2 regions of the Pararhizobium gei genome follow, and region 1 is predicted to be linked to the other one. Evidence: predicted binding sites of a transcription regulator. Region 1 holds the regulator's gene; the other holds the start of a gene.
What was found. The regulator HrcA, encoded in region 1, represses chaperone genes, less so after heat shock. The targets are predictions, from matches to a motif close to GTTAGCACTCNCNNNNNGNGAGTGCTAAC.
Positions count from the first base shown of each region.

Region 2: the regulator HrcA is predicted to act here: its motif matches at 2,368-2,396, upstream of groES (co-chaperone GroES).

Region 1 is NZ_CP119409.1:656,640-661,023, reverse strand. Features, by position in the region: gene PY308_RS03070 (low molecular weight protein tyrosine phosphatase family protein) at 1-312, shown strand, start outside; gene PY308_RS03065 (DUF6959 family protein) at 352-618, shown strand; gene grpE (nucleotide exchange factor GrpE) at 1,174-1,788, opposite strand; gene hrcA (heat-inducible transcriptional repressor HrcA) at 1,900-2,958, opposite strand; gene rph (ribonuclease PH) at 3,170-3,889, shown strand; gene PY308_RS03045 (VOC family protein) at 4,034-4,384, shown strand, end outside.
Region 2 is NZ_CP119409.1:1,259,097-1,263,480, reverse strand. Features, by position in the region: gene PY308_RS05910 (TIGR01459 family HAD-type hydrolase) at 1-785, opposite strand, end outside; gene chrA (chromate efflux transporter) at 908-2,284, opposite strand; gene groES (co-chaperone GroES) at 2,455-2,751, shown strand; gene groL (chaperonin GroEL) at 2,819-4,384, shown strand, end outside.

The DNA.
Region 1 (4,384 bases):
GTCCTGTTTATCTGCAGCCAGAATAAGCTACGCAGCCCGACAGCCGAGCAGGTCTTCGCGAACTGGCCCGGCATTGAGGTCTCATCGGCTGGAACGAACAGAGACGCGGAAAACCCGCTGTCACCAGAGCAAATCGAATGGGCGGACATCATCTTCGTGATGGAGAAAGCGCATCGCAGCAAAGTCCAACAAAAATATCGGATCTACCTGAATCAGAAGCGGCTTTTGTGCCTGAACATTCCGGATGAATACGGCTTCATGGATCCGGATTTGATCGAATTGCTGAAGGCGAAAGTATCGAGGCATTTGTGAATTCGGCAGCGATACAGCCCAACAACTGAGAGACATCCCATGCAAACAGCTGAGCTTTTCACCCAGCCTCACAATTTTGCAGTTGTGCAACTTCCGGAGCGCAACTATCCGGGAGTGGTTTTCCAAGGAGACAGCCTGCATTGCCTTTTACGGGACGTCACAGAGCTGCAGAAGCTTTTGAAAGATGGCAATCTGGATGAATTGTCCGAGAATATCGAACATTTAAAAAGCGATCTCGCTAACATTCAGAACAGCTACGAGCGAGTTTGTTACGCACGGAAAATCGAGTTGCCGTATGTTAAGTAAGCGTAGTTGCGTTTCCTCCCCCCATAAGGGGACGGATTAGATCCGGCAATGTTCTAAATAGACGTGGTTACTAAAGTATGCGGCGCTGAATGCCGGATGTCGCATCGATCAGATAAATGGGTCAGTGTTTTGAAAAAGTCGTTTTCTGTGACAATCAGTTTTGTGATTACCGCTATATGTCTAATTTCATCCGGATGTAGCACTCCTAAGGCCGTGACAATTGTGCATCGTACGGACGTCAGTGGCAGTCTTGTAAGGACTTACGTATTGAAGTCCTCTGGAAACAAGAAGGCTGATAAAATCGCAGTGAACGCTGCGATAGTGAATTTTCACAAAGTTGTGAGAGCACCACGCAAGAATCACACCTATCAGATCGAAGTAGACGCTTACGGCTTTATTGAGCCCTTGTGGCCTAATAAACCGGGATCTTGAACCGGCTGCGGCAACAAAGGTCGCGCGAAACGCGTGCGTTGTGTGACGGTAAGCGACGCGCAAAAGGTCACCGCCGCCACCCCGATACTCCCGTGATGACTCCTCCCTTCAACGGGAGAAACATCAAACCGCCGGCGTCTCTTCCGCTGCAACCACTTTCGGACCGCCCTTGGCGACGCCGACCATGGCGGGGCGAAGAACGCGTTCGCCGATGGTGTAACCGGCCTGAACGACCTGGACGACGGTGTTGTTGGGCACCTCCGCATTCGGCACTTCGAACATTGCCTGATGGAAATTCGGATCGAACTTCTGGCCGGTCGGCTCGATCTTCTTGACGCCGTGACGCTCCAGCGCCGAAAGCATGGCGCGCTCGGTCATTTCGACACCCTCGATCAGCGCATTGAAACCGGCATCGCCCGCTTCACGCGCCTCGGCCGGGATGGCATCCAGCGCACGGCGCAGATTGTCCGATACGGCCAGCATGTCACGGGCAAAACCGGCAACGGAATAGGACTTCGCATCCTTGACCTCGCGCTCGGTGCGGCGGCGCAGATTGTCCATTTCGGCGGCAAGACGCAGATAGCGGTCCCGGAAATCGGCAGCTTCTGCCTTGGCGAGATCCAGCGGATCGGGTTCGACAGCGGCGGCTTCGAGCTGTTCAGAGGCAGCTTCGGCATTCAGGGCAGCCTCTTCGGCGGCGTTTGCGTCTGCTGCATATTTGTTCGTGTCGTCGGTCATGACGGTCTCCGGAATGTCGGTCTGTTAGGATTTCAGCCGATATCGAGCTTCGGGGCGCAAAAATCAAGGGTTCAATCGAAAGCTGCCGGAAAAACCGGCTTTTGCGCGGGTTCATCGCGACAGGCGGGACATCAGTTGCGCGGTATAGTCCACCATCGGGACGATGCGGGAATAATTGAGCCGCGTCGGGCCGATCACGCCGACCGCGCCGACGATCTTGTCGTCGCTGTCCTTATAGGGCGCGACGATCAGCGACGAGCCTGAAAGCGAAAACAGCTTGTTTTCAGACCCGATGAAAATGCGCACGCCCCGTCCGCTTTCGGCCAGATTGAGGATTTCGATCAGGCTGTCCTTCTTTTCCAGATCGTCGAACAGCATGCGCAGGCGATAGATGTCCTCCGTGCCGGCCAACCCTTCGAGCAGATTGGCCCGGCCGCGGACGATCAGTCGCGTCGGCTTTTCGTCCGCTTCGCTGCCGGACCAGATGGCGAGCCCACGCTCGACGAGGTCCTGGCTCAATGTATCCAGTTCGCGCCTTACGGTTTCCTTGACCTTTTCAAGCTGGCCACGCACCTCGGGCAGCGTCTGCCCGGCAAGATGCGCGTTCAGGAAGTTGGCCGCCTCCGTCAGCTGAGAACTGGTGACGCCGCCGGGTAATTCGATGATCCGGTTTTCCACCTGATCATGTTCTCCGACGAGCACAGCCAATGCTTTCGTCGGGGCAAGACGGACAAACTCGACATGCTTCAGGATGGCATCGTTTTTCGCCGTAATCACCAGTCCGGCGCCGCGCGACATGCCTGAGAGCATCTGGCTGGCGTCGTTCAGCAGCGTCTCCACAGGCTGGTCACGGTCGCCTCGACGCACATGGCGGTCGATGGAAGCGCGGTCCTCCGCCGAGAGGTCGCCGACCTGCATGAAGGCATCCACGAAGAAACGAAGCCCGATCTGTGTGGGAAGCCGCCCGGCGCTGACATGGGGGGAATAGATGAGCCCGAGTTCTTCGAGATCGCTCATGACGTTGCGCACCGAGGCGGGCGATAGCGACATGGGCAGCAATCGGGAGAGGCTGCGCGATCCCAAAGGTTCGCCGCTTTCCAGATAGCTTTCCACAATGCGACGGAAGACTTCGCCTGAGCGCTCGTCGAGCGCCGAAAGTCTTTCCTGCATCGCAGTTTTATCCACCATCATTCGAATGCGAAAATCCATGCTGTTCAGATCGGATGAAATATAGTGGTGTCAGGCCGATATCGAAAGAGAAATCTGGCGCTGAAACGCCCGTCCGGCAAGTCATTTCCATGCCGCTTGTTCTTTTTGTGCAAATGATTTCCCTTGCTGCCAACATAGGCTAGAAGGCTGACAAACATTACAGGAGTTCATGATGCGGCCTTCCGGCAGAAAAACCGACCAGATGCGCAAGGTTTCCTTCGAGCGCAACGTTTCCAAACATGCCGAGGGATCCTGTCTCGTCAAGTTCGGAGACACGCATGTGCTGGTTACGGCAAGCCTTGAGGAAAAGACCCCACCATGGCTGCGCAACAGCGGCAAGGGCTGGGTCACGGCGGAATACGGCATGCTGCCGCGCGCCACCGGCGAACGCATGAAGCGCGAGGCAGCCAGCGGCAAGCAGAGCGGCCGCACTCAGGAAATCCAGCGGTTGATCGGGCGCTCCCTGCGCGCCGTGGTCGATCTGCAGGCGCTCGGCGAACGGCAGATCTCGATCGATTGCGACGTCATACAGGCCGATGGCGGCACCCGAACGGCCTCGATCACAGGCGCCTGGATTGCGCTGCACGATTGCCTGAAATGGATGGAAGCCCGCAACATGATCAAGGTCGAGAGGGTCCTGAAGGACCATATCGCCGCCATCTCCTGCGGCATCTTTGCCAGCCAGCCGGTTATCGACCTCGATTATCTCGAAGATTCCGCCGCTGAGACCGACGCGAATTTCGTGATGACCGGCTCGGGAGGGATCGTCGAGATCCAGGGAACGGCCGAAGGCAAGCCGTTTTCGGAAGAGGAATTCGGCACGCTGCTCGGTCTTGCCAAGAACGGGATCGCCGAACTGGTGACGATGCAGAAGCAAACGGTTGCGGGTTAAGGCTCTTGCAAGCGCCCCTCATCCGCCCTGTCGGGCACCTTCGCCGCCGTGACGCGGAGCAGGACAACCGGCAGGCAGCGGCAATCCCTTTTCCCGCTGGCGGGAGAGGGTAAGGGGCATTCGCCAGGGGAAGACGGTCGTGAAATGAAGCTTGAAGGCATCCTTGAAACCGCGCTTTACGCCGATGATCTCGACAAGGCGGACGCTTTCTACAGCTCCATTCTCGAGCTTGAGAAAATTACCCGGGCCGGAAACCGGCATGTGTTCTTTCGGTGTGGTTCAAGCGTGCTGCTGATCTTCAATTCAGCCGAGACGGTAAAGCCGCCGCCGGAGGACGGGTTGCAGGTTCCGCCGCATGGGACGCATGGCTACGGTCATATGTGCTTCCGGGTCGCGGCCGAACATCTCGATAGCTGGGTGGAGAAGCTTGTTGCTGCCGGGATCCAGATCGAAGCAGATATACGCTGGCCGACCGGAGCACGCTCCTTTTACTTC
Region 2 (4,384 bases), 600 kb from region 1:
TTCGTTTCATCGGTCTTTTCGCCGGTCATATATTCCAGGGCATGGATACCGGCACTGATATAAAGGACATCCAGCCCGAAATCCTGCGCGCCCTTGACGTCCGTCGGCATGCCGTCGCCGATCGCGATCACCCGGCTAAGGTCGAGCTTGCCACGAATGGCTTTCGCCTCCGTCAACGAGGCGCGATACATCGGCACATGCGGCTTTCCGGAAATGCGGGTTTCGCCGCCCAGCTCCTCGTAGACCTTGGCGATGGCTCCAGCGCAGGGGATGAGCCGGTGGCCGCGCTCAACGACCAGGTCCGGGTTGGCGCAGATGAACGGGATCTTGCGCTTTGCCAGGCCGGACAGGGTCGCACGGTAATCTTCCGCAGTCTCCGTTTCGTCGTCGAAGAACCCGGCGCAGACGATAATCTCCGCATCCTCGGACGATACCATCCCGACGCCGAGGCCTTCGAGCAGGGGCAGATCGCGGTCTGCACCGATGAAATAGACCTTCCTGGGGCCGGCGGAGATCAGGGCCCGCGTCACGTCGCCGGAAGTGATGATGCGGTCATAGGCCGTATCCGGCACGCCAAGACCGCGGATCTGGGTGATGACGCCGGGATGCGGTCGCGGGGAATTGGTGATGAGAACAACGGTGAGCCCCTTGGCGCGGGCCTCGGTCAAAGCCTCGCAGGCACCCTTGAAGGCCGCGACACCGTTGTGCAGCACGCCCCAGACATCGCACAGGACAACATCGTAGCGGCTGGCGATGTCGCGAAAACTGTTGATCCGAACGGCCATGCTGGCTTTCCCGCAGAGAAAATGATCGGGGTGACATCGCAGGCAAGCACGGAAAAGACAAGGCTTTATCGGGGAAATGGGCTCGAATCCCAAGGATTCGAGGCGGAACAATGCCGAAGCGCCTACAAGTGCATCGTCATCCAGCCGGCTCCGGCACAGACGGCAAGCGTCGTGACGACGCCGCGCTTGAACAGAAGCAGCAACAGGGACGCCAGAACTGACAGGAAAAGAGCTGTCCACTGGAAGGTCTGCCAGACGGGAAGCGGCATCGACAGCGGCCCGCCAGCATATCGATCCACCTGCGTAAAAAGAACGTGCAGCCCGAACCAGAGGGCCAGATTGAGAATGACCCCGGTGACCGCAGCCGAGATCGCCGCCAGCGCGCCCGACAGCGCCCTGTTGTTGCGCAGTGTCTCGACATAGGGCGCACCGAGGAGAATCCACAGGAAGCAGGGCACAAAGGTAACCCAGGTGGCCAGCGTCGCACCGAGCATGCCGGACAGGAGCGGATCAAGGCCGGAAGGGGCACGGAAGGCCGCCATGAATCCGACAAAGGAGAGAACGAGCACAAGCGGTCCGGGTGTCGTTTCGGCAAGGGCAAGGCCATCGAGCATTTCGCCGGGTTTCAGCCAGTGGTAGGTATCGACCGCCTGCTGGGCGACATAGGCCAGCACTGCATAGGCTCCGCCGAAAGTCACCACCGCCATCTTGGAAAAGAACAGGCCAATGGCGGTATAAACATTGTCGAAGCCCAGCACCCCGCCGATGAGGATAAAGGGGGCGATCCACAGGCTCAGCCATAGGGCGAGAACCCGGAACGTCCGGTTCCAGCTCGAGGCAATATCCGGAAGGCTGCCGTCGATGACGGACGGCCTGTCGGAAAGCGCCTGTCGCGCGGCGGCGGCCATGGCTTTTTCGCCGGTTTGCGGCTCAAGACGTGCAGCCGTGTATCCGGCGATGCCGGCCGAAAGCACGACAAGCGGAAATGGCAGATCGAAGAAGAACAGCGCGGCAAACGCAAGAGCGGCAATGAGGCATGCAAAGCTTGTCTTCAACGCCCGACGGCCGACGCGGATGACCGCCTCGATAACAATTGCCAGCACCGCTGCCTTCAACCCGAAGAACAGGCTCGCCAGCCAATCGGCCTGCTGGAACAGCGCGTAGGTGCAGGAGAGGCCGAGAATAACGACGAATCCCGGCAGAATGAACAACAGGCCAGCGACAATGCCGCCGCGGGCACCGTGCAGCAACCAGCCGATATAGGTGGCAAGTTGCTGGGCCTCCGGTCCCGGCAGCAGCATGCAGAAATTCAGTGCATGCAGGAAACGGCTCTCGGAAATCCAGCGCCTCTCATCCACCAGTTCGCGGTGCATCAGCGCGATTTGCCCGGCCGGTCCGCCGAAGCTCAGACACCCGACCCGCGCCCAGACGCGGGTGGCCTCGGAAAGGGATGGGTGTGGCGGCGCCTTATTGAGGTCTTGTTCTCGCGCGATGTGCATGCCTCTCCAGTACCCGCGTTACGCAAAAGATTTTTGACGGCACGGTTCTTGACTCGGGCTTGCTCCACCCTTATCTCCAAGCCGCTAGCACTCGTGATCAATGAGTGCTAACATCCATCCATCGGGTCGCATCTGACGATCCGTAAGTCATTTGATCGAGGGATTAGACAATGACAAGCACCAATTTCCGCCCCCTGCACGACCGCGTCGTCGTTCGCCGTATCGAGGCTGAAGCCAAGACCAAGGGCGGCATCATCATTCCTGACACCGCAAAGGAAAAGCCGCAGGAAGGCGAAATCGTCGCTGTCGGTACCGGCACACGTGACGACAAGGGCGCCCTCATTGCGCTCGACGTCAAGGCTGGCGACCGCATCCTGTTCGGCAAGTGGTCGGGCACCGAAGTCAAGCTCAACGGCGAAGACCTTCTGATCATGAAGGAAGCCGACATCATGGGCGTTATCGGCTGATTTGAGCCGCTGACTTTCATCCTCAATTCCAGAAAACCAATTGGGCATCAGCCCGGGAGTTTTTAACATGGCAGCCAAAGAAATTAAGTTCGGCCGCACCGCGCGCGAAAAGATGCTGCGCGGCGTCGACATCCTCGCAGACGCAGTCAAGGTCACGCTCGGCCCGAAGGGTCGCAACGTCATCATCGACAAGTCCTTCGGCGCACCGCGCATCACCAAGGACGGCGTTTCCGTCGCCAAGGAAATCGAACTCGAAGACAAGTTCGAAAACATGGGCGCACAGATGGTCCGCGAAGTTGCTTCGAAGACCAACGACATCGCCGGTGACGGCACGACCACTGCTACCGTTCTCGCCCAGGCCATCGTTCGCGAAGGCGGCAAGGCCGTTGCAGCCGGCATGAACCCGATGGACCTGAAGCGCGGCATCGACCTCGCTGTTTCGGCCGTCGTCAAGGACCTCGTTGCCAAGGCAAAGAAGATCAACACTTCGGAAGAAGTGGCCCAGGTCGGCACGATCTCCGCCAATGGCGAAAAGGAAATCGGCCAGTACATCGCTGAAGCGATGCAGAAGGTCGGCAATGAAGGCGTCATCACGGTTGAAGAAGCCAAGACCGCCGAAACCGAACTCGAAGTCGTCGAAGGCATGCAGTTCGACCGCGGCTACCTCAGCCCTTACTTCGTGACCAACCCTGAAAAGATGGTTGCCGAACTGGAAGATGCTTACATCCTTCTCCATGAGAAGAAGCTTTCCAACCTGCAGGCGATGCTTCCGGTTCTGGAAGCCGTCGTTCAGACCGGCAAGCCGCTCCTGATCATCTCGGAAGACGTCGAAGGCGAAGCTCTTGCAACGCTCGTCGTCAACAAGCTGCGTGGCGGCCTGAAAATCGCTGCCGTCAAGGCTCCGGGCTTCGGCGATCGCCGCAAGGCCATGCTCGAAGACATCGCTGTCCTCACCGGTGGCCAGGTCATTTCCGAAGATATCGGCATCAAGCTGGAAAACGTCACGCTCGAAATGCTCGGCCGTGCGAAGAAGGTTTCGATTTCCAAGGAAAACACCACCATCGTTGATGGCGCCGGCGCCAAGAACGAGATCGAAGGCCGCGTTGCCCAGATCAAGGGCCAGATCGAAGAAACCACGTCCGACTACGATCGCGAGAAGCTGCAGGAACGTCTTGCCAAGCTCGCTGGCGGCGTTGCCGTCATCCGCGTCGGCGGTGCAACTGAAATCGAAGTCAAGGAAAAGAAGGACCGCATCGACGACGCGCTCAACGCAACGCGCGCTGCCGTTCAGGAAGGTATTGTTCCAGGCGGTGGTACTGCCCTGCTGCGCGCTTCCGTCGTCCTCGACATCAAGGGCGCCAACGACGATCAGAACGCCGGTATCAACATCATCCGCAAGTCGCTTCAGTCGCTGGTTCGCCAGATCGCTGAAAACGCAGGCGATGAAGGTTCGATCATCGTCGGCAAGATCCTCGAAAGCGGCACCGACAACTTCGGCTACAACGCCCAGACCGGCGAATATGGCGACATGATCGCCATGGGTATCGTCGATCCGGTCAAGGTCGTTCGCACGGCCCTGCAGAACGCAGCTTCGGTTGCTTCGCTGCTCATCACGACCGAAGCCATGATTGCC